4 regions of the Vibrio cidicii genome follow, and region 4 is predicted to be linked to each of the others. Evidence: predicted binding sites of a transcription regulator. Region 4 holds the regulator's gene; each other region holds the start of a gene.
What was found. Region 4 encodes PurR, which represses purine synthesis genes. Its sites were predicted from a motif close to TNANGNAAACGTTTNCNTNA; they were not measured.
Positions count from the first base shown of each region.

Region 1: the regulator PurR is predicted to act here: its motif matches at 2,070-2,089, upstream of EWA64_RS03335 (inosine/guanosine kinase).
Region 2: the regulator PurR is predicted to act here: its motif matches at 3,523-3,542, upstream of purM (phosphoribosylformylglycinamidine cyclo-ligase).
Region 3: the regulator PurR is predicted to act here: its motif matches at 1,178-1,197, upstream of metK (methionine adenosyltransferase).

Region 1 covers NZ_CP035921.1:509,678-515,165, reverse strand. Annotated here, with positions in the region: gene hflD (high frequency lysogenization protein HflD) at 1-452, opposite strand, end outside; gene mnmA (tRNA 2-thiouridine(34) synthase MnmA) at 463-1,587, opposite strand; gene EWA64_RS03340 (hypothetical protein) at 1,779-2,048, shown strand; gene EWA64_RS03335 (inosine/guanosine kinase) at 2,166-3,470, shown strand; gene EWA64_RS03330 (H-NS histone family protein) at 3,521-3,934, opposite strand; lysine riboswitch at 4,391-4,572, shown strand; gene EWA64_RS03325 (Na+/H+ antiporter NhaC family protein) at 4,683-5,488, shown strand, end outside.
Region 2 covers NZ_CP035921.1:823,730-829,217, forward strand. Annotated here, with positions in the region: gene EWA64_RS04755 (DUF2066 domain-containing protein) at 51-1,223, opposite strand; gene EWA64_RS04760 (uracil-xanthine permease family protein) at 1,461-2,720, shown strand; gene upp (uracil phosphoribosyltransferase) at 2,801-3,427, opposite strand; gene purM (phosphoribosylformylglycinamidine cyclo-ligase) at 3,605-4,645, shown strand; gene purN (phosphoribosylglycinamide formyltransferase) at 4,786-5,427, shown strand.
Region 3 covers NZ_CP035921.1:1,193,492-1,198,979, forward strand. Annotated here, with positions in the region: gene tkt (transketolase) at 1-1,019, opposite strand, end outside; gene metK (methionine adenosyltransferase) at 1,342-2,496, shown strand; gene EWA64_RS06400 (SprT family zinc-dependent metalloprotease) at 2,606-3,106, shown strand; gene endA (deoxyribonuclease I) at 3,226-3,921, shown strand; gene EWA64_RS06410 (hypothetical protein) at 3,958-5,292, opposite strand.
Region 4 covers NZ_CP035921.1:2,872,710-2,878,197, forward strand. Annotated here, with positions in the region: gene EWA64_RS14130 (TfoX/Sxy family DNA transformation protein) at 1-528, opposite strand, end outside; cyclic di-GMP riboswitch class I at 647-736, opposite strand; gene purR (HTH-type transcriptional repressor PurR) at 928-1,932, opposite strand; gene torD (molecular chaperone TorD) at 2,237-2,881, opposite strand; gene torR (two-component system response regulator TorR) at 3,120-3,833, shown strand; gene elyC (envelope biogenesis factor ElyC) at 3,931-4,734, opposite strand; gene cmoM (tRNA uridine 5-oxyacetic acid(34) methyltransferase CmoM) at 4,832-5,488, shown strand, end outside.

The sequences.
Region 1 (5,488 bases), 860 kb from region 4:
GGTGTGCCATTTACCTGAATACGTGGGCCAATCGGACTCACTACGTCAAGATAAACGCTCGCCAAATTGCTGATCATCTGCTCTTCAAGGAGATCATAGTGCTCTGTTTGACGCTGCAACATCTGAATTCTGTCGCCGAGCTGAGCCATCGCATCGTTACGACGTACCAGCTTTCTTTCCAAAGCCATCAGACTGATCAGATAGCGAGTAATCTCGTTGCCAGAAGGGGTACTGTCGATGCCTTTGACCAGACATTCCAACCCCAATTTGAGGCTTTGCTCATGGCCGAATACATCCAGTGTGTTGGCTGGATTGGTATTCACGATGGCTTTTATCGACGTTTCAAAGGCATCTTGATCACAATGTCCGTTTTTCGCCACTTCTTGAACCAGTGCTACAGCTTGGCACATGCCAGCAAATGCGATAGTGCGGTCATAAAGTGTATTCGCCACGTAACGTCTCCTAAGCTTGAGTGTATGGAATGCGTTTTTCGATGATACCGCCACCAAGGCAAACGTCGCCTTGATAGAAAACCGCCGATTGCCCTGGAGTGACGGCAATTTGCGCCTCATCAAAGATCACTTTAATGTTGTCGTCATCAATAGGAATAATTGTACAAGCAATATCTTGCTGGCGATAACGAGTTTTTACGCTGCATTTCATCACTTCGCGAATTGGCTCACGATCCACCCAGTGCAGTTGAGAGGCGACTAAGCCTTCAGATTTCAGTAGCGGATGCTCTTGCCCCTGTACGGCGATGAGCACATTGCGTTTGAGATCTTTTTCGGCCACAAACCAAGGCTCTTCATTACCGCCACCGCCTTTGCGGCCACCAATGTGCAGGCCTTTACGTTGACCTAAGGTGTGATACATCAGACCTTGGTGCTGACCAACAATTTCACCCTCTGGGGTTTCAATGTTGCCCGGTTGAGCAGGCAAATAGCGGCTAAGAAAATCGGTGAATTTGCGTTCGCCGATAAAGCAGATACCGGTCGAGTCTTTTTTCTTCGCGGTGATCAAACCTTGTTCTTCAGCGATGCGGCGTACTTCGGGTTTTTCCAGCTCACCGACAGGGAAAAGGCTACGCGCCACTTGGTCGTGGCTCAAAGTATACAGAAAGTAGCTTTGGTCTTTATTGCCATCCAAACCACGCAGCATTTGCGGCTTTTCACCGTTAGCGGGGAAGGTACGACGAACGTAGTGACCCATCGCAATGTAGTCTGCCTCAAGAACTTCATCGGCAAACTCAAGGAAGGCTTTGAACTTAATTTCTTTGTTACAAAGAATGTCTGGGTTTGGCGTTCGACCTGCTTTGTACTCGGCAAGGAAATATTCGAACACATTGTCCCAATATTCTGCGGCAAAATTAATCGTATGCAGGTGAATGCCAAGTTTATCGCAAACAGCTTGAGCGTCCGCTAAATCTTCGGCTGCGGTACAATACTCAGAGTTATCATCTTCTTCCCAGTTCTTCATAAACAGGCCTTCGACTTGATAGCCTTGTTGCTTGAGGAGATAGGCAGAAACCGATGAATCTACACCGCCGGACATGCCAACGATGACCTTCTTTTGGCTGTTATCAGACATTACTTAACACCACTTCAATTAACTGGACGCAGATTCTAACAGAAAGCATACAGCGGCAACAGATCCGCGACGGCAATCACAAATCGTTTTGCCGAATTTTTCCGCAAAATAGTTGTGCCATCGATAATAGAGTGCGTAGAGAAAAGCGAACTGTGGCATAGTGGGCCAAATTTCAAATCGGAACAAAGTTTATGAGTAACGAAAACCAGTTTATAGAAGAAGCAGAATTGATTGAAGTCATCGAAAATCAACTTGAAGATGGCAATCCAATTAAAGTGAAAGAAACTTTGATGCGTTTAATGATGACTTGTCATTCGCGTGAGGAAGCCATTGCGATGATGGCATGTGCTGTTTCAATAGAGATTTTTGATGTGATGCGAAATGAAGGAAAATTCAATCTCAAACGTTACGCCGAGCACCTTGATCAGCTACCTGACCTCGGCTTTATGGAAGGAGAATAATCGCACGCAAAAGAAAAAGAGCGGGGCAAACGTTTGCTATAATTGCCTTTATTGCCGCTGGTTAGGCAGCAGGTTAGAATCCGCTCTCTTTTTTAACCCCTTACTCAGACGAACACTATGAAATTTCCCGGACAACGCAAATCAAAGCATTATTTTCCTGTACATGCCCGCGATCCGCTGGTGAGCCAAGCGCAGGAAAGCAAACGAATGACGCGTACACATGTTATCGGTATTGACCAAACTTTGGTGGATATTGAAGCGAAAGTGACGTCAGAGGTGATTGAGAAATACGGTCTGAGTAAAGGTCACTCATTAGTTATTGATGACCAAACAGCAGAAGCACTTTATCAGCAATTAAAACAAGAGAATTTGATTACCAACGAATATGCGGGTGGGACGATAGGAAATACATTGCACAACTACTCTGTATTGGCCGATGATCGCTCAACGCTACTCGGTGTCATGAGCCAAGATATTAAAATTGGCAGCTACGGTTATCGTTATTTATGTAATACATCCAGCCGTATGGATCTCAATTACTTGCAAGGTGTTGATGGAGCAATAGGCCGCTGTTTTGCGCTAATTACCGAAGATGGTGAACGAACATTCGCGATCAGCGAAGGCCAAATGAACCAATTGAAGCCGCAAAGTATCCCTGAAAAGATTTTTAAAAAAGCCTCTGCTTTGGTTTTGACGGCTTATTTGATTCGTTGTAAAGAAGGCGATCCCATGCCGCAAGCCACAATGAAAGCGATCGAGTACGCGAAAAAATATAATGTGCCTGTTGTACTAACCCTTGGTACTAAGTTTGTTATTCAGGACGATCCGCAGTTTTGGCAAGCATTTATTCATGATCATGTTACGGTCGTTGCGATGAATGAAGATGAAGCTGAGGCATTAACCGGTGAAAGCGATCCGCTTGCTGCTTCAGATAAAACTCTCGATTGGGCTGACTTGGTATTGTGTACTGCTGGACCACTTGGATTATTTATGGCGGGTTACACCGAAGAGAGCGCTAAGCGTGAAACATCATTGCCTCTTTTGCCAGGCTGCATTGCAGAATTTAATCGCTATGAATTTAGTCGCCCGACTCGAAAAGCCTCATGTGAAAATCCCATTAAAGTTTATTCACATATTTCACCATATATGGGTGGCCCTGAGAAAATTAAAAATACCAATGGTGCGGGCGATGCGGCGCTTTCTGCGGTGTTGCACGATATGTCGGCGAATAAATATCATAAAGAGAATGTGCCCAACTCAAGCAAGCATGTGCACGAATTTCTCACTTATTCATCTTTTTCTCAAGTGTGTAAGTATGCAAATCGCGCCAGTTACGAAGTTCTTGCTCAGCACTCACCGCGTTTGTCCCGTGGCTTACCAGAACGGGAAGATAGCTTAGAAGAGGCGTATTGGGAACGTTAAATAGAAAATAAAAAGGCTCCGTAAGGAGCCTTTTTTATATAATGCAAAGACTAGATTTCGAAGTCTTCTAGAGATTTACCTGCATCTAGCTGCGCTTGAATTGCTGATGGAGTACGACCTTGGCCTGTCCAAGTCTTTTCTTCGCCGTTTACATCAACATATTTGTATTTGGCAGGACGTGGAGCACGTTTACTTTTACCTTTGCTCTTGCTTTTGGTTTCGCCAGAAAGCGCGCTGATTAGCGCATCAACGTCAATGCCGTCTTTTGCAATCTGCTCTGCAATTGCAGCCAGTCTTGCTTCTTGTTCAGCTTTTGCCGCACGCTCTTCCGCTTCTGCTTCTTGACGCTCAGCAACGACGGTTGACAGTTTGTCCAATGCTTCTTCTAGTTGCTCTAGAGTGAGTTCTCTTGCGTAAGCACGTAGGCTGCGAATATTAAGTAGAGTCTTTGTTAGTTCCGACATAACCTTTCCTATGTTAAGTAAGTCGACATCGCAATAATAATATCGAGGTTCAGATAAAACGAATAAGATTAAATTCTTTACGATGCTAATATTAACGCTAAACACGATATAAGCAATATTTATAGCGTTTTTTTTATTGTTTAATCGTTACTAACTTTATATTCGATGCCTTATCTATAGACTCCTGCTAGCTGCGCAAGTTTTTGTGACAAATGTTATGCATTAAGTGTAATTCACATCTATCATTCATATCTGAGCGTGATAAAAATGACACCTCCGTTTATACATACTGACGCAACTGGATACATATCGTGCCCATTTTTCTTTGTTTTATTCGGTGATGTTTTTAGACAGATGTATTGCAAAGCCTATGAGGATGAGTACAATGACGCCTACCTGATGCGGTAACTTGGTGGGTTTGTTGTTTTTATAAACAATAAATGGTCAAAAATAAGTTATCGCCGTAGAGGCGCAACGACAAAGAGTAACTATTATTGGGGTGATGCCAATGAATAATAGTGAAAGGTGTAAGTTGCCGAAGTAAGTTGCATATCAAAGCGGCTTGCTGGTGTTGTATTCGAATAGGAACAACACTGCCATAGTCTTTTATCTATAAACTATGGAGCGCTACTGTAGGGTTGGGTGAAGTGTTCACTTCCCTGTCGCTTAGTTCAACAAAAACATCAGAAATATTTCTGACGGTTTGTTCTGCAGTAGATCTCTAACCAAAAACTGGTTTTTGAAGATCATGAATTTAATAGATTTTTCTACATCTCCGATTTCTCTACTACCGCCAATAGTGGCGCTTACTCTAGCGATATTGACCCGTAAGGTGCTGGTTTCTCTGGGTGTTGGTATCATTCTCGGAGCTATTTTGCTCAACAGTTACTCTGTAATCAACGCAGCCACTTATGTTGGTGAAAAAGTATCCGCTGTTTTCGTTGAAGATGGCGGCCTCAATACTTGGAATATGAGTATTGTGGGTTTTCTTTTGCTACTCGGTATGACTACCGCGTTACTTACTCTTTCCGGCGGTACTCGTGCGTTTGCCGAATGGGCACAATCGCGAGTAAAAAGTAAGCGCGGTTCTAAACTGCTTGCGGCATTTTTAGGCGTATTCATTTTTGTTGATGACTATTTTAACAGCCTAGCTGTAGGTGCAATTTCTCGCCCTGTTACCGATCGATTCTACGTTTCTCGCGCCAAGCTGGCTTACATTCTCGACTCTACTGCTGCGCCGATGTGTGTTGTGATGCCAGCGTCAAGCTGGGGTGCGTACATCATGACCATCATCGGCGGCATTTTGGTTTCACATGGCATCACTGAATATTCAGCGTTAGGGGCATACCTGCGTTTGGTTCCAATGAATTTTTACGCAATCTTTGCCCTGCTGATGGTATTTGCTGTGGCTTGGTTTGGCCTTGATATTGGCAAAATGCGCGAGCATGAAATTGCCGCTTCGCAAGGACGTGGATTCGACAATGACTCGGAAACCGATCTTAAAGAAGCCCATGAAATCGACGAAGAGCTGGATATCCGAGAAAGCGAAAAAGG
Region 2 (5,488 bases), 1.2 Mb from region 4:
AACGCCAACTAAGTTGGCGTTTTTTAAATCCAAAATATCTTAATGGGATTCTAAGAGCGACCTTGCCACTCGTACACCAAGGGATCGCCATTGGGTAGAGGCTCAGCAACGGTTTCGGTAACGCTGATATCTTGTGCTGGCAGGGTAATTTGCGTTGACGGAGCCGCGCCCTCTTCAGGAGAAAGGGCTGCCGGATCTGAGTCCAATGTCTCTTCCTCTACCGGGCTCGATAGCGGGTCGTCAAACTTCACCACACGTGGCAACTGTTCCGCTTCTTTTTCAAATGCCGCTTGCGAGGCGAGCAAGTGAACACGCAGAGTCAGCTCATTACCTTTTATTTTAAGAATGTCGAGGCTTGCCACAGAATTGAGCGCAGTTAACGCTTTCTCTAAACTAAAGAAGTCGATGGCATTATTGATATTGAGAAATTTCACCACAACTGATTGCGAGGATTCACCAGATACCAGTACAGCACTACGCTTGGCATAAAAGTCCGCAATGGTATTGATTAGAGTTGCACTCGCATCCTCACCGTTTGCCGAACCTGTCATCGGCACTTGGTTTGCCGTCTCCATCACTTCTGGCGGTTGATCGTATAAGCTCCAGCGTAACTGATTGCCTTGCGCGCGAATCACCAACACGCCATCAACCGGATAGCGTTGACTGGCACGACTGATAGGTTGCACAAAGCCGCCCCACAGATCGGAAATGGCAATGCCCGTAATATCATCAAAATCACCGATCGGCATAGTGAGTGGCAAACCGCGCTCGCGAGCCGCAGATTTTAGCCCATCAACGACACTGCCGCCGGAGTGCTCCCAGACGATCGCGCGGTCATAATTTTGCTCTTCCACCAACCAAACCAACAAGTTATTGCGATTTTCCGACCAAAAAGGCAATTGCGCCTGAGTCAGTAAGGCACGGATCTGCGCGCTATTAAAGAGCAGCTTCACTGACGTCTGCTCACCAAGCTTACCGTAGCTAAGCTGGGAAATATAACGTGCGCTTGCTTGCAGCGCTTTACTCACCACCGGGTTGTTCACCGAATCGACCGAGCCCGACGCCCTAACAATCACTTGCTGCATCGCTTGCTGACGAGCCAGCTCTTCACCATTGCTTTTTTCAGCATCAATAGCCACTTCAGCACGATAAATATCAACCTGGGTCAACGCGTAGACCGGCAAAGCCAACCAGCCGATCATCAATAAAGCTAAATAGCGCATACTTTTCCTAACTTACTGCGTGGGAAGTAAGATGATAAGCAACTATCAAACCATGAGCAAGAAAACCGCAGAGATTGGCTCTATTTCTTTGTTTAATGAAAAATCGCCACACGGTTGCATAAGATCTCAGCAAACAGCACCATTATTGGAAAAAATTGATCAAAACTAGTTAGCAATCGTTTGCAAAGTGATAGAATCCCGCGAATTTATCTGCATATTTGTTAATAGGGAACCTTTATGAAAAACGCGATACAGGGCGCGCAAATGTTGTTTGTCGCCTTTGGTGCCTTGGTGCTTGTGCCTTTGCTGACCGGACTTGACCCGAACGTCGCTCTGTTTGGTGCAGGTGTCGGCACATTACTATTCCAACTGATCACCCGCCAAAGCGTGCCTATTTTCCTTGCCTCTTCTTTCGCTTTTATCGCTCCCATCATGTTCGGTATCCAAACTTGGGGGATCGGGGCAACCATGGGTGGCCTGATGGCGGCGGGATTTGTTTACATCATTCTTGGCGCTTTTATCAAGATCCGTGGCGTGGAGTTCATTCACAAACTGCTGCCACCTGTGGTGGTAGGTCCGGTGATCATTGTTATCGGTCTCGGCCTGGCCCCAGTTGCCGTTAATATGGCTCTCGGTAAAACCGGCGATGGCGCAGTACAACTGGTCGATGGCAATGCCGCGCTGTGGATCTCTTCCATTTCTCTGCTGGTGACCATCGCCATGAGCGTGTTTGCCAAAGGTTTCCTGAAACTTCTGCCTATCTGTGGTGGCATCGCCGCAGGCTACGCGGTCAGCTTAGGTTTTGGCGTGGTTGATTTCACGCCCGTCGCTCAAGCGGCTTGGCTCGCTATACCAAACTTCACCGCGCCAGAGTTCAATATCAACGCGATTCTGTTCATGATCCCAGTGGCTATCGCGCCCGCCGTAGAACACGTCGGTGATATGCTGGCGATCTCCAACGTGACGGGCAAAAATTACCTGAAAAAACCCGGTCTACACCGCACGATTGCGGGTGACGGAATTGCAACCATCGCCGCTTCTATGGTCGGTGCACCGCCAAATACCACCTACAGTGAAGTGACAGGCGCGGTTATGCTGACCAAAGCGTTTAATCCGGTCATCATGACTTGGGCTGCAATCACCGCCATCGTTCTCGCTTTGGTCGGTAAACTCGGTGCTCTCCTACTCACCATTCCAGTGCCAGTGATGGGCGGCATCATGATTTTGCTGTTTGGCTCAATTGCGACTGTCGGTCTCAATACGCTGATCAAAAACCACGTTGACCTGCACAAATCACGCAACCTAGTGATTGTTGCCGTCACATTGGTGTTCGGTATTGGTGGCATGGCCTTTGGTATTGGTGAGTTCAGCCTACAAGGCGTTAGCCTCTGCGGTATCGTTGCCATCGCACTCAACCTGATCCTGCCACAAGACCTAGGCGAGAATCACGTGGTGGATAATGCGCAAATGGAAGAGGAAGCCGACGCGAAAAGCTAAGCTCCTCTTGTATTTCAGAGAAACAAAACGCCTGACATTGCTGCCAGGCGTTTTTCTTTGCAATCGAGTTTTACTTTGGCTTACTTGGTACCAAAGATTTTGTCACCCGCATCACCCAGACCAGGGACAATGTAGCCTTTGTCATTCAATTTTTCGTCGATTGCCGCACAATACAGTTCAACATCTGGATGTGATTTTTCCAGTGCAGCTATACCTTCAGGAGCCGCGACAAGAACCAGCACTTTAATCTGCTGACACCCTTTTTCTTTCAAAAGGTCGATGGTTGCGATCATCGAGCCGCCAGTCGCCAACATAGGATCGACCACCAAAGCGATGCGCTCTTCCATATTAGAAGCAAGCTTGTTGAAATATGGAATTGGTTCAAGTGTCTCTTCATCGCGGTAGATACCCACAACACTGATACGTGCGCTTGGCATGTGCTCCAAAACGCCATCCATCATTCCCAAACCCGCACGTAAAATTGGCACAACCGTGACTTTTTTACCCTTGATTTGATCGACAGCAACTGGGCCATTCCAACCTTCAATAGTCACTTTTTCCGTTTCAAAATCGGAAGTGGCTTCGTAGGTTAAAAGACTGCCAACTTCCGTTGCCAATTCGCGAAAACGCTTAGTGCTGATATCACCTTCTCTCATCAAACCAATCTTATGTTTTACAAGAGGATGTTTTACTTCAACAACTTTCATGTCTATCTCCGGCAATATAGATAAATTTTAAACAAACTGACCGATTATAAACGATTTCGTCACGAATTTCTCGTCACAAAGCGCAAGAAAAAAACTCGCGCAAACGTTTGCTCTTTATATTCGAGCACTGGTAGAATAGCGCCGTTTTCATATCCAACTTAAAACGAGGACTTCCCCGTGAGTGGTAATAACTCTTCTCTGAGCTATAAAGATGCTGGTGTAGACATCGATGCAGGCAATGCCCTAGTCGAACGTATTAAAGGTGCGGTTAAACGCACACGTCGTCCTGAAGTCATGGGCGGCCTTGGCGGATTCGGCGCACTGTGCGAACTGCCAACTAAATACAAGCAGCCAGTTCTGGTGTCGGGCACCGACGGTGTAGGAACCAAACTGCGTCTCGCTCTGGATATGAACAAACACGACACCATCGGTATCGACTTAGTGGCGATGTGCGTCAACGATCTGATTGTGCAAGGAGCTGAACCTCTGTTTTTCCTTGATTACTACGCGACAGGCAAGCTGGACGTAGATACCGCTGCGGCCGTGGTCTCTGGCATTGCGGATGGTTGCGTACAGGCTGGCTGCGCTCTGATCGGTGGTGAAACCGCGGAAATGCCAGGAATGTATGAAGGCGAAGACTATGATGTCGCCGGTTTCTGCGTTGGCGTGGTCGAAAAAGAAGAGATCATTGATGGCAGCAAAGTCGCAGCAGGCGATTCGTTGATCGCTGTTGGTTCAAGCGGGCCACATTCAAATGGCTATTCACTTATCCGTAAAATTCTTGAAGTGTCTGGCGCAGACAAGAACGAAGAACTGGCAGGACGTACCATTGGTGAACACCTGCTGGAACCCACCAAGATCTATATTAAGTCAGGTCTAAAACTGATTGCTGAACACGACATTCATGCAATTTCGCACATCACTGGTGGTGGTTTCTGGGAAAACATTCCGCGCGTGCTGCCTGAAGGTACCAAAGCGGTGATTGATGGCAAGAGCTGGCAATGGCCAGTCATCTTCCAATGGCTACAAGAGAAAGGCAATGTAGACACACATGAAATGTACCGCACATTCAACTGTGGTGTTGGCCTGATTATCGCTCTCCCGCAAGCGCAAGCACAAGCCGCAGTGAAACTGCTGCAAGAGGAAGGTGAAAACGCTTGGGTTATCGGCGCGATCGCGAAAGCGGAAAGCGGCGAAGAGCAGGTTGAGATTCACTGATCCTTCAGCCGACGGCAAACAAACAGAATGAGGACTTATGTCCTCATTCTGCTATTTACGCCACTAAAAACCCTGAAAGAGTTAGGTATTCTGCCACTCTTTAGCGCAATAAACAGACTCACCAGGACATTGACACCCAGATGAAAAATATCGTGGTACTTATCTCCGGTAGCGGTAGCAACCTTCAGGCGATCCTTGAAGCCTGCCAATCTTCCATCACTAACGCCCAAGTTCGCGCGGTGTTTTCTAACAAAGCAGAGGCTTACGGCCTTGAACGCGCGCGGCAATTTGATGTGGCGACCCATTTTGTTGATCCGAAACCTTTTGCTAATCGAGCGGATTTCGACCAAGTGTTGATGGATAAAATCGACACTTATCAGCCAGATATCATCGTCCTCGCCGGCTACATGCGTATTCTTAGTGGCGAGTTTGTGCGCCACTATGTAGGCAAAATGATCAATATTCATCCGTCGTTATTGCCGAAATACCCCGGATTACACACTCACCAACGCGCCATTGACGCAGGGGATAGTGAACACGGAGCCAGCGTGCACTTTGTGACAGAAGAACTCGATGGCGGCCCTGTCATTTTACAAGCCAAAGTGCCGGTGTTTACGGATGACGATGCCGCGACGCTCGCCGCACGCGTGCAAACTCAGGAACACAATATTTACCCTTTGGTAGTCAAATGGCTGGCTGACGAACGCTTGGTAATGAAAAATGGAGCGGCCTATCTCGATGGCTTGCAGCTTGGCGCATCGGGCTACGCAGCGGACGAATAGTGCAAGTGATTCATTGAAAAGAAAAAAGGTTGCGTTGTGCATAATGCCGATCAGTTAAGAA
Region 3 (5,488 bases), 1.5 Mb from region 4:
GCTTTCTCTTCCCACTCTGCAGGAAGTTCACCGTTTACGCGGCGTTTGAACTCTGCGGCAAGCTCAGGGTACTCGGCTGCGTATGCTTCGAACTTCGCGTTCCAAGCGGCTTCTTTTTCAGCGCCAGCTGCTTTTGCATCCCACTCTGCGTATACATCAGCAGGGATTTCAAATGCAGGGTGTTCCCAACCTAGGAACTCACGTGCTGCGGCAATTTCTTCCGCACCTAGTGGTGCACCGTGACAGTCGTGTGAACCCGATTTGTTTGGTGAACCAAAACCGATGATAGTTTTAGTACAGATAAGCGTTGGGCGAGGATCCGCTTTCGCAGCGATAATTGCTGCGTTGATCGCTTCCGCATTGTGACCATCCACTGCTGGGATAACGTGCCAGCCGTATGCTTCAAAACGCTTAGGCGTATCGTCAGAGAACCAACCCTCCACGTGACCGTCGATAGAGATGCCGTTGTCATCCCAGAATGCAATCAGTTTACCAAGGCCTAGCGTACCCGCTAGAGAACATGCCTCGTGCGAGATACCTTCCATCAGACAGCCATCACCCATGAACACGTAAGTGAAGTGGTCAACGATGTCGTGGCCTTCTTTGTTGAACTGCGCTGCGAGCGCTTTCTCAGCCATTGCCATACCAACCGCGTTGGTGATGCCTTGACCTAGAGGGCCCGTCGTTGTTTCGATACCCGGCGCGTAGCCGTATTCTGGGTGGCCCGGAGTCTTAGAATGCAATTGACGGAAGTTTTTCAGATCATCGATAGAAAGCTCGTAACCGCTAAGGTGCAGTAGCGAGTAAATCAGCATAGAGCCGTGGCCGTTAGACAGCACGAAACGGTCGCGGTCAGCCCACTCTGGGTTTGATGGGTTGTGGTTTAGGTGGCCGCGCCAAAGAACTTCAGCGATGTCCGCCATACCCATAGGTGCCCCTGGGTGGCCTGAGTTTGCTTTTTGTACGCCGTCCATGCTGAGTGCGCGGATTGCATTAGCGAGATGTTTACGAGATGGCATGTCTGCTCCTGAGTGCATTAAGCGATGTAATAAGAAAAATTGCGCTGGCTATTTTCGCAAAGCAATCTCTGCTCTGCAAACGATTTACCCGAGAAAAACCCAGAACAAACCATGCTCTACTTCACTGAAAGTGAAATAGAGCAAATTCTTCGCACCAGCAAGGCAAACGATTACTTTTGGTTCATACTAAAAAATCACTTGTAATTCGAGTATTCAAAACTAGAATGGACGTCTAGATGTAGAAACACCTACAAATCGTATTTCATTCCCGGAGCTGAGAGCAAGTATTCAGCTGCGAAAATTAATCAAAAGTGGAGCTCTCATGGCAAAGCACCTGTTCACTTCTGAGTCAGTATCAGAAGGCCATCCAGACAAAATTGCAGACCAGATTTCTGATGCGGTTCTTGATGCGATTCTTGAGCAAGACCCGAAAGCACGTGTTGCATGTGAAACTTACGTAAAAACCGGCATGGTCATGGTCGGTGGTGAAATTACCACTTCTGCCTGGGTTGATATCGAAGAACTGACGCGCGAAACCGTTCGCGAAATCGGCTACGTTCACTCAGACATGGGCTTCGACGCCAACTCTTGTGCTGTTCTCAACACCATCGGCAAACAGTCTCCTGACATCAACCAAGGCGTTGATAAAGCCGACCCTAAAGAGCAAGGTGCGGGCGACCAAGGCATTATGTTCGGTTACGCATGTAACGAAACCGAAGTACTGATGCCAGCACCAATTACCTACGCGCACCGTTTGATGGAACGTCAAGCGAAAGTACGTAAAGATGGCACACTGCCATGGTTGCGCCCCGATGCAAAATCACAGGTTACTTTCCAATACGATCAAGGCAAAATTGTTGGTATTGATGCGGTTGTCCTGTCTACTCAGCACTGTGATTCTATCTCGACACCAGATCTGCGCGAAGCAGTGATGGAAGAGATCATCAAGCCTGTTCTTCCTTCAGAATGGCTAAACAAAGAAACCAAGTACTTCATCAACCCAACCGGCCGTTTCGTTATCGGTGGTCCAATGGGTGACTGCGGTCTGACGGGTCGTAAGATCATCGTGGATACCTACGGCGGCGCAGCGCGTCACGGTGGTGGTGCTTTCTCTGGTAAAGATCCATCGAAAGTAGACCGTTCTGCCGCTTACGCAGCGCGTTACGTAGCGAAAAACATCGTCGCAGCGGGCATGGCAGATCGTTGTGAAATCCAACTTTCTTATGCAATCGGTGTGGCCGATCCAACCTCTATCATGGTTGAAACGTTCGGTACCGAGAAAGTGTCGCACGACATCATCATTGAAGCCGTTCGCCAGTTCTTCGACCTACGTCCATACGGTCTGCAAGAGATGCTGAATCTGCTTCAGCCAATCTACAAGAAGACCGCTGCATATGGTCACTTCGGTCGCGAAGAGTTCCCTTGGGAAGCAACCGACAAAGCAGCACTACTGCGTGAGTTTGCTGGCATCAAATAATCAGCCTCTTCTCGAACAGAAAGCCTCTGCTACAATGCAGGGGCTTTTTATTATGCGTATAAATTGATTATGCGTAAGAAAACAAATTTCGCCGTTTGAAGAAGAGCCCATGTTGCACCACGAACTAGCCGAACAATCCTCGCAAGTCCTCGCCCACTGTATCGCCTTAGCCGAACAACGCTTTCAGCGCACTTTCCCTCTGCCCAAACTCAGTTTTAACGTTCGAGGCAAAACGGCAGGTAAAGCTTACTTGCAACTGAATGAGATACGCCTCAATCCCGTCTTATTCAACGAAAATCCTCGCGCGTTTTTGCAAGAGGTGATTCCGCATGAAGTCGCCCACCTCATCACCTATCAGGTGTTCGGGCGCGTTAAGCCTCATGGCAAAGAGTGGCAAGCGATGATGAAAGGTCTCTTCAATCTACCAGCAAGAACGACGCATTGCTTTAATATCCATTCGGTCCAAGGGAAAACCTTTCAATATCGCTGCGCCTGCGCCGAGTACCCACTGTCAATTCGCCGCCACAACAAAGTGCAACGTCATCAAGCCAGTTATTGCTGCACAAAGTGCCGTCAGCCTTTGCAGTTTACCGGATTACAACTCAGTTAGCGGCCTGTCTAAGCTCGCCCTCAGTGCAGTTTTGACTCAGCTTTAACAATTCGCTCACTACTTCGCGGCAAAACTGAGTGCTACAATCTAAAAAGTCATACTTTTCTAAGACTTTTTAGATGAAATACCTATTTTCACTACTGGCGGCTCTCAGCAGCTTGCATGTACTGGCTGCGCCCCCGGCCAACTTCTCTGCGGCGAAGAAAGAGGCGCTACAAATTTACCAAGATTATCCGGTCAGTTTTTACTGTGGCTGCGAGATTCAATGGCAAGGAAAGAAAGGCATTCCAGATTTGCAATCTTGTGGTTATCAAGTGCGTAAGCAACAAAATCGTGCCAGTCGTATTGAGTGGGAACATGTGGTGCCCGCTTGGCAGTTCGGCCACCAGCGACAATGTTGGCAAAACGGTGGACGCAAAAATTGCAGCAGACATGATGTTCAGTTTCGCTCGATGGAAGCGGATCTGCATAACCTCACGCCAGCAGTTGGCGAAGTCAACGGCGATCGCTCAAACTTTAACTTTAGCCAGTGGAATGGCGTGGATGGTGAGACCTATGGCCGCTGTGAAATGCAGGTCAATTTCAAAGCGCGTAAAGTGATGCCGCCGGATCGCGCGCGGGGATCGATTGCTCGCACTTACCTCTACATGAGCCGAGAGTACGGCTTCCAACTGTCGAAACAGCAGACTCAGTTGATGCAAGCATGGAATAAAACTTATCCCGTATCGGAGTGGGAATGCATACGCGATGAGCGAATTGCCAAAGTTCAGGGCAACCACAACTCTTATGTGAAGGAAGCGTGTCAAACGCGATAGAAAAATCCCAGTGTCGCCACTGGGATTTCATCATACTTACTCTTTCGCGCCGATATCCTCAAGATAACCAAAGCGTTCTTTACGCTCTTGCGGTGGGGCATAACGCATTTCGCCGGACTCATCGTAAGAACGACCAACAATTTCACACCACCCTTTCCCTAGCGGCATTGTCTTTGGACGCATTGTGCTGCTAGGCATATTGGCGCGAATGTCATTTTCACTCACATTCAAAATGCGTTGTGCGACCAACACGGCACGATCACGCACATTAGCATCGGCGAGACGATTGCGCTGTCCCCACAACACTTTCCAATCGTTACAGCTATAATACGTCGTTTGTGGAACCGACAAGAACGCCACTTCTGAGTACACCTTGTACTTTTTGTACATCATGTAGCTTTCAAACAGCATAGCGACATCCTCTTGTGGCGTAGAGTAGCTGTAAAATGCCGCCGCGCCATCACGTTCAAATTCGCCACCAGCCTGCTGCCCTGTAGACTGACGAACTCTATTGGTCATGGCTTCACCATGAAATGAGACTTGTGCCGCTTCCAATAACAATGCAGAGGTAAGGGGCTGACTGCTGGTCAACTGCTTAGCCACATGATCAGCGGATTCAATCTCGCTGTAAATAGTGCCGCTATCGGCCAATTGCAACAAGTCATTTGGCGGTAGCAGATCGTTCGCGTGCGCCAGTTCATGAGACAACAAACGGAATAGACCCGGTGCAATTTGTTCCGTTTTACGCTCCCCATTGCGCGTAGCATCGTAATCATTTGAGTAGGTGACATAGTCAAATAATTCGCTATCCAAATAGCGAGTGGCGCTGTCATAGCTGAACTGTTTTGAAAATGCCTGACGATAATCTTCTTGCTGGTAAATCGTGCTCCAATCGCTCGCATTGCGCCACAGGTAGGCGGCATCAATATACATAGAAGCGGTCGATGGATGATAAAATGACGGGCGAATATCATAACTGAGCACTATAGTGTTCAGTGGCTTAAACATATTCAGCAGGTCCTGATCGTTGATTTCACGTAGCGCGTCAATAAAGCTTTCCGCCATCCAGGCATGAGAAACCAATAAACGGGAACGAATATCCTCAATGGTGACATTTTGCTGCCTATCAGCACCGATTGGGCGAATTTTTTCTAACGAGCAAGAGCGTCGCTGCTTGTAGATCTTGGCACACTCCAGCGCAGCGTCTGACAATTCAGAGGCTTGATAGGCATAGATTTTACTCAATGATGGGTCACCTTTGATGTTTGGTGAACCGGGGCCACTTGGGCCATCAGATGAAGAAGAGCCGCCATTACAGCCAGCTAAAGTCATCAGCAGAGCACAAGCCACTGCCAGTTTGGTCTTTTTCATAACACTATCCATGATTATTGTACTTATTAATTTGTTTCAACTTTGCCAGCTTGAATACGTTCGCCACCGCAAAGCGGCATACAAAATATTCACAAAATCAATGAATAACAATCACTTTGGCGGAAAATTACGACCTTGCGCTTAAATTACCATACTGACTTGTTTTTTCTCCTCTGAGCATCCATGTTAATCTCTA
Region 4 (5,488 bases):
ATTGATAGCGCCTTCTAACGCCCACAATAGTTCAAGGCTAACACTTCCACTGTGCGTGTTTTTGATCGCTTCATAAGCACCAACAGAGCCTTGAATTTCCAACTGCTCAACCGTTTCAATACCTGCTTTTTTCAGCATACGCTCAGTTGCCAGCCTTAGATTTGGTAAATCTTTCAGACGATCGGGTTTGGCAACAGCTTGAAGCTCTTTTTCTTTTCGGGCGCTGTCCAAAGCTTGTCTTGCGACGCTCATCAATGCCGTCTTGTTGTCCCAAAGTGAATCGGTTACCGCGTAGTATTTGGTAACAACAGGGAAGCCACGTTTTTTGTAAACATAAGGCCTAAGGCCCTGTTTTTCGAACAATGAGGTTGTATTTTGATCCGCGCGAATATGGAGCTGATCTTTGACGACCAATGCAAACATGGTCTCATCTGCAAAAAGGCCGAATCCGCCAAACATAGAGCGAGATTTTATCGCACCAAGTTGCTCAAAAAGCTTCATCGAATCTTTGAGTATCGGTTTATCCATGATGTGTTATCTCGGTGTAATTACAATTACGCCACCCATAAATCAGGTCCGAGAGATTAGCAAACCAATGCATACAAGATGTCATTAGAGAGTCAACTTAATGTAATGCATTTTTGCCATCGGGAACCCCGCTACCTACCAAAACAGTATTTGGTTTAGGCCGGAGGCTTTGCGTCCCACCCTTTCAGATGGTTTGCCCTGTGCGTGACAGCTAAAGGATACGATTTCTATTGGACTAACATCACATTTTAGGATTGAAAGTGTGATCTTGGTTCAGGTAATAGTTTGCGGGAAATGAGGAAAAACTCGTGTGCGACAGTATCTGGTTATTTGTCACAATAATGATTTTGTTTTGACACAAAAAACAGACGCCGAAATGGCGTCTGTTTTTTAACATTCTCAGTTCAGTTTTTTAACTGTGTCGCGGATAACGATTTCTGGATGCATCTCAAAAATGCGTTTATCGTGCTCCTTGTCTTTAATGCGTTCTAGGAGAATTTCAAATGCATTTTTACCCACACGGCGCTTTGGCTGGTGAATCGTGGTAAGCGGTGGAGAAAAGTACTCGGCCAGTTCTATGTTGTCGTAACCGATCACTGATATGTCGTCGGGAATACGAATGTCGAGTTGTTGTAAACGGCTCATTAGACCAAGTGCCATAGTGTCGTTAAAGCAGAAAATCGCGGTTGGGCGATCGTCCCAAGAGGCAATCTTATCGGCGACCAGTACTGCAGTGTCACATTCAAAATTACCTTCTAAGATCCAATCTTCGTTGACCGCTAGGTTCGCTTCTGCCATTGCGCGTTTAAAGCCAAGAATTCGCTCCTGACACGCCGCTTTTTCAAAATGACCGCTCAAGCAGGCAATCTTGCTGTGACCGTTATCAATCAGGTACTTGGTTGCGAGATAGCCACCTTCTTCCGAGTTATCGATGATCTTGTCGGCTTGTGAGCTAATTGGACCCCAGTCCATGATTACTTTTGGAATATCGGCGTGTCTATCGAGCATTTCACGCAGTTCTTCGGTCAGATCTGAACACATCACCAAGATACCGTCGACGCGCTTTTCTGCCAGCATACGGATATAGTCGCGCTGCTTTTCATAGATGCCACCGGTATTACATAGAATCAAGGTATAACCTTGGCGGTAGCAGTAGCTTTCTACGCCATCAATCACTTCAGAGAAAAAGAGGTTAGTTGACTGAGTAACCAGCATGCCAATGGTGCGAGTTGTATTGCATTTCAAACTGCGTGCGACGGCGCTGGGCGCGTAGTTGAGCTCATCCACCGCTTTCATTACTTTTTCTTGAGTTGCTTCTGCAACAAAGCGGGTTTTGTTGATCACGTGTGAAACGGTCGTGGTTGATACGCCGGCTAAACGTGCGACATCTTTAATTGTGGCCATAGTCTTGTCCTGTCCAAGGTTACCGCGGGAATAGTTGGCCGGGTAACGCTCTTGCTACCTTTCTTTGCATCGGTCTTGAACATGGAAAGAGACCCAAGAAAAGCAGCAGCTTAGCTAAAAAAACACAAAAACCGCTGTTTTTCAGCGGTTTGCATTAAATTCATATTTTATCGTTTGCGGTCTCAATTTTATATCGAGATACGTCAGCAGGCAACCAGCTCAGCACGCGAATATTGTATCCGTGTTCACACTTTATTGGTTAAGCTTCACTCGAGTGATTGCTCTATTGATAAGCCTGTAATTATTATCTAAGTAAATAGTCACTGTCCAGTTTACAAAATGCAATTAATAGTTTTGCGACACTGGCATAGAAGCCAAATTGGTCGTGTTGAATACACTGCTGGTAAAATTGCGGCAGCCAAGAAAGCAGCATGCTTTCAATAAACTGCTGCTGCTCGGCAAGTGCGGTTTCCATATGGCGCTCTTGTTCCAGCTCATTCGAGCGGATAATTAGATGGCCTAAAAAGTCCAGTTGAATAGCGAGGTGATCCGCAGGTTCATTGATATTTTCGCTCACTTTTACGCCGTGATCTGTCATCAGTTTTTCCATTATTCTGGCAGGTTCAGCGTTGAGTAACCCGGATTGATCGAGATAGATAGAAGCGTAAGGCAAAGCGCCATGTTTTGCGCTTTTCAGAAAAAGGTCGCAAAAGTCTGCGGCCAGTTCAAGTTGAGCATCTTGACGGTCAAGCAGTTTATTCAGTGTTTCCACCAGTTGCTGCGCTTCAATCCGCAAACGGTCATTTTCGGCTAAATCAGAAAGAAATGAGCGAATTTCTGCGCTGTGATATTTGTCCAGTTCGACTTGGTTTAACTCTTTGGCAAAAAGACTCGAAAACCACCAGTAAATTTCGGCACGTTTTTCATTAAAGGTTTTGATTTCTTGCATTTTATTCCTGCTCCTCAAGGCTTCTCTGATTAGTCTAACCAATAAAAATGAACAGCGGTCGCCCTAATTATTAATGGGTTATTTAATTATATGTCACCTTGTAAATGGGCAAAAAATAAGCTTGTCTTGAATCAATAAAACCTGAGATTGTTGGGTTAACTTTGATGTGACGCTAGAAATGTGACTATTTATGAATAGAATAAATCGGCGTAGACAAGAATGACAGAAAGTGGTGTAAATGAGCTATCACGTATTAGTCGTAGAAGATGATGTAGTGACACGAGCTAAATTGGTGGGTTACTTCCAAAATGAAGGATATACCGTCAGTGAAGCAGAAAGTGGAGCAGAAATGCGTGAGGTATTGAACAACCAAGCCATCGATTTGGTGATGTTGGACATTAATCTCACTGGAGAAGATGGCTTGCTTTTAACCCGTGAACTGCGTGGTCAATCGGATATCGGCATCATATTAGTGACAGGTCGCACGGATAGCATAGACAAAATTGTTGGTTTGGAGATGGGGGCGGATGATTACGTGACCAAACCGTTTGAGTTAAGAGAGCTGTTAGTTCGAGTGAAGAACCTGCTATGGCGTATGTCTTTAACCGATACGGCAAAGCAAAAAGGGCGTGCCGACGAGCAGGAGCTGCATGTTGTGCGCTTTGCTGATTGGACGTTTGACATTCATCGTCGGGCATTGAGCCGCAATGGTGAACCGGTAAAATTAACCAAGGCGGAGTATGAGTTATTAGTAGCACTCTCGTCATATCCCAACCAGGTGCTGAGCCGTGAGCGCATTTTAAACATGATTAGCCATCGTGTTGATGCGCCTAACGATCGCACCATCGACGTGCTGATTCGCCGCATGCGTGCCAAGATGGAGTTTGACCCCAAGAATCCGCAAATTTTTGTCACAGTTCACGGCGAAGGCTATATGTTCGCAGGCGATTAAAAGCCAGAAATGCGCTAAAGCAGACCGCTTGATCTCAGTGTCGAACAATAAAAAACGAGCTGCACAGTCAGCTCGTTTTTTATTGGATGGCTTCGTTTTAAGCAGGATTTTTCGCGGCGACTTTTTCGTTGTTAGGTGCAGTGGTCAGTAAATCGCGCAAAGATTGCCAAATAATGCCTAAAGTTTCATACCAATAGCGTTCGGTTTGCTCTAAATAGAGCGCTTTTGGCGCGTATTTGTCCCAAGCTTGGGTGATCTCTTTTTGCGCCAAATAGTTGGTAGGGGCTGGCAAAGGGGTTAAGCCGGCATCGTTAAACTCTTTCAAAGCTCGGGTCATGTGACTGGCCGAGGTAACCAGCACCAACTGCTTCTGCCGAACAAAAGCGGCGGCCTGTCGTGCTTCTTCCCAAGTATCTTTGGCATCTTCCAACAAGATAATGTCGGATTTCGCTACCCCAAGCGCTAGAGCCACATTCGCCATCATCCGGGCATGACTGATTTCAGAACCGCCAGCGTAACCAGACAAAATCATTTTTGCTCCCGGGTACATACGCAAAATGCGAATCCCTTCAGCAAGGCGCATCAAGGCGGTGCGACTGAGTTCAGAGGTCGGGGGAATTTGGTCGTCCACTACATGGCCATTACCCAATACCATCACGTAATCGACACTTTGCACTTCAGGTAGAAAGACCGAGTATTGGCGCTCTAGAGGCATTAAAAGTTTGCTGGCAACGGGTTGGAATGAAACCAGAAAAATGCCAGTAAAAGAGAATAAAATGACAAAGCAACCTGTTTTTTGCCTGGTAGTAAACATAATCAACATCAGGCCGAGCAGGCCGATGATGAGTAGCGCAGGCAAAGGCATGAGAAGCGCAGATACCGCTTTTTTCAGCTCAAACATACAGAAATAGTCCGAAAAAACATCACTTGACAGTAAAAAAGAGAGAATCCCTCTTTATTCCTGCTTTCCTTATGACAGAATAGCAGCACGATTCGATATGATAACCCAAGCCACAGTGAACCAAGACCGTAATTTCGACGATATTGCCCACAAATTTGCAAAAAATATTTACGGATCAGATAAAGGTGAGATCCGCCAAGTGATTGTTTGGGAAGACCTTGAGCAGGTTTTGACCGCAATCGATGCTGGCACGAAGGCGCTGACTATTCTCGATGCGGGCGGTGGCTTAGCACAAATGTCGCAAAAGCTTGCTAAGCTCGGACATCAGGTTGCGTTATGTGATCTATCTTCTGAAATGCTGCAATTGGCTGAACAGGATATTGCAAAAAACGGTTTGCTTGCGCAGTATCGGCTGATCCATTCTCCGGTGCAGTCCATTGCTGAACATTTGGAGCAACCAGTGGATTTATTGCTGTTTCATGCGGTCATGGAGTGGTTAGCCGATCCGAAAAGTGCGTTAGAGACGCTGCTTGAGCAAGTGAAACCCGGCGGGGCGGCATCCATCATGTTCTATAACCATCATGGTTTGGTTTATAAAAATGTGGTGTGCGGTAATATTCCACATGTTTTGCAAGGCATGCCGCATCGCAAACGCTTTAAACTGCAACCGCAAAAAGGCCTCGATCCGCAACAGGTTTATCAGTGGATTGAAGATGCAGGATTTGAGATTGGTGGAAAATCCGGTATTCGCTGT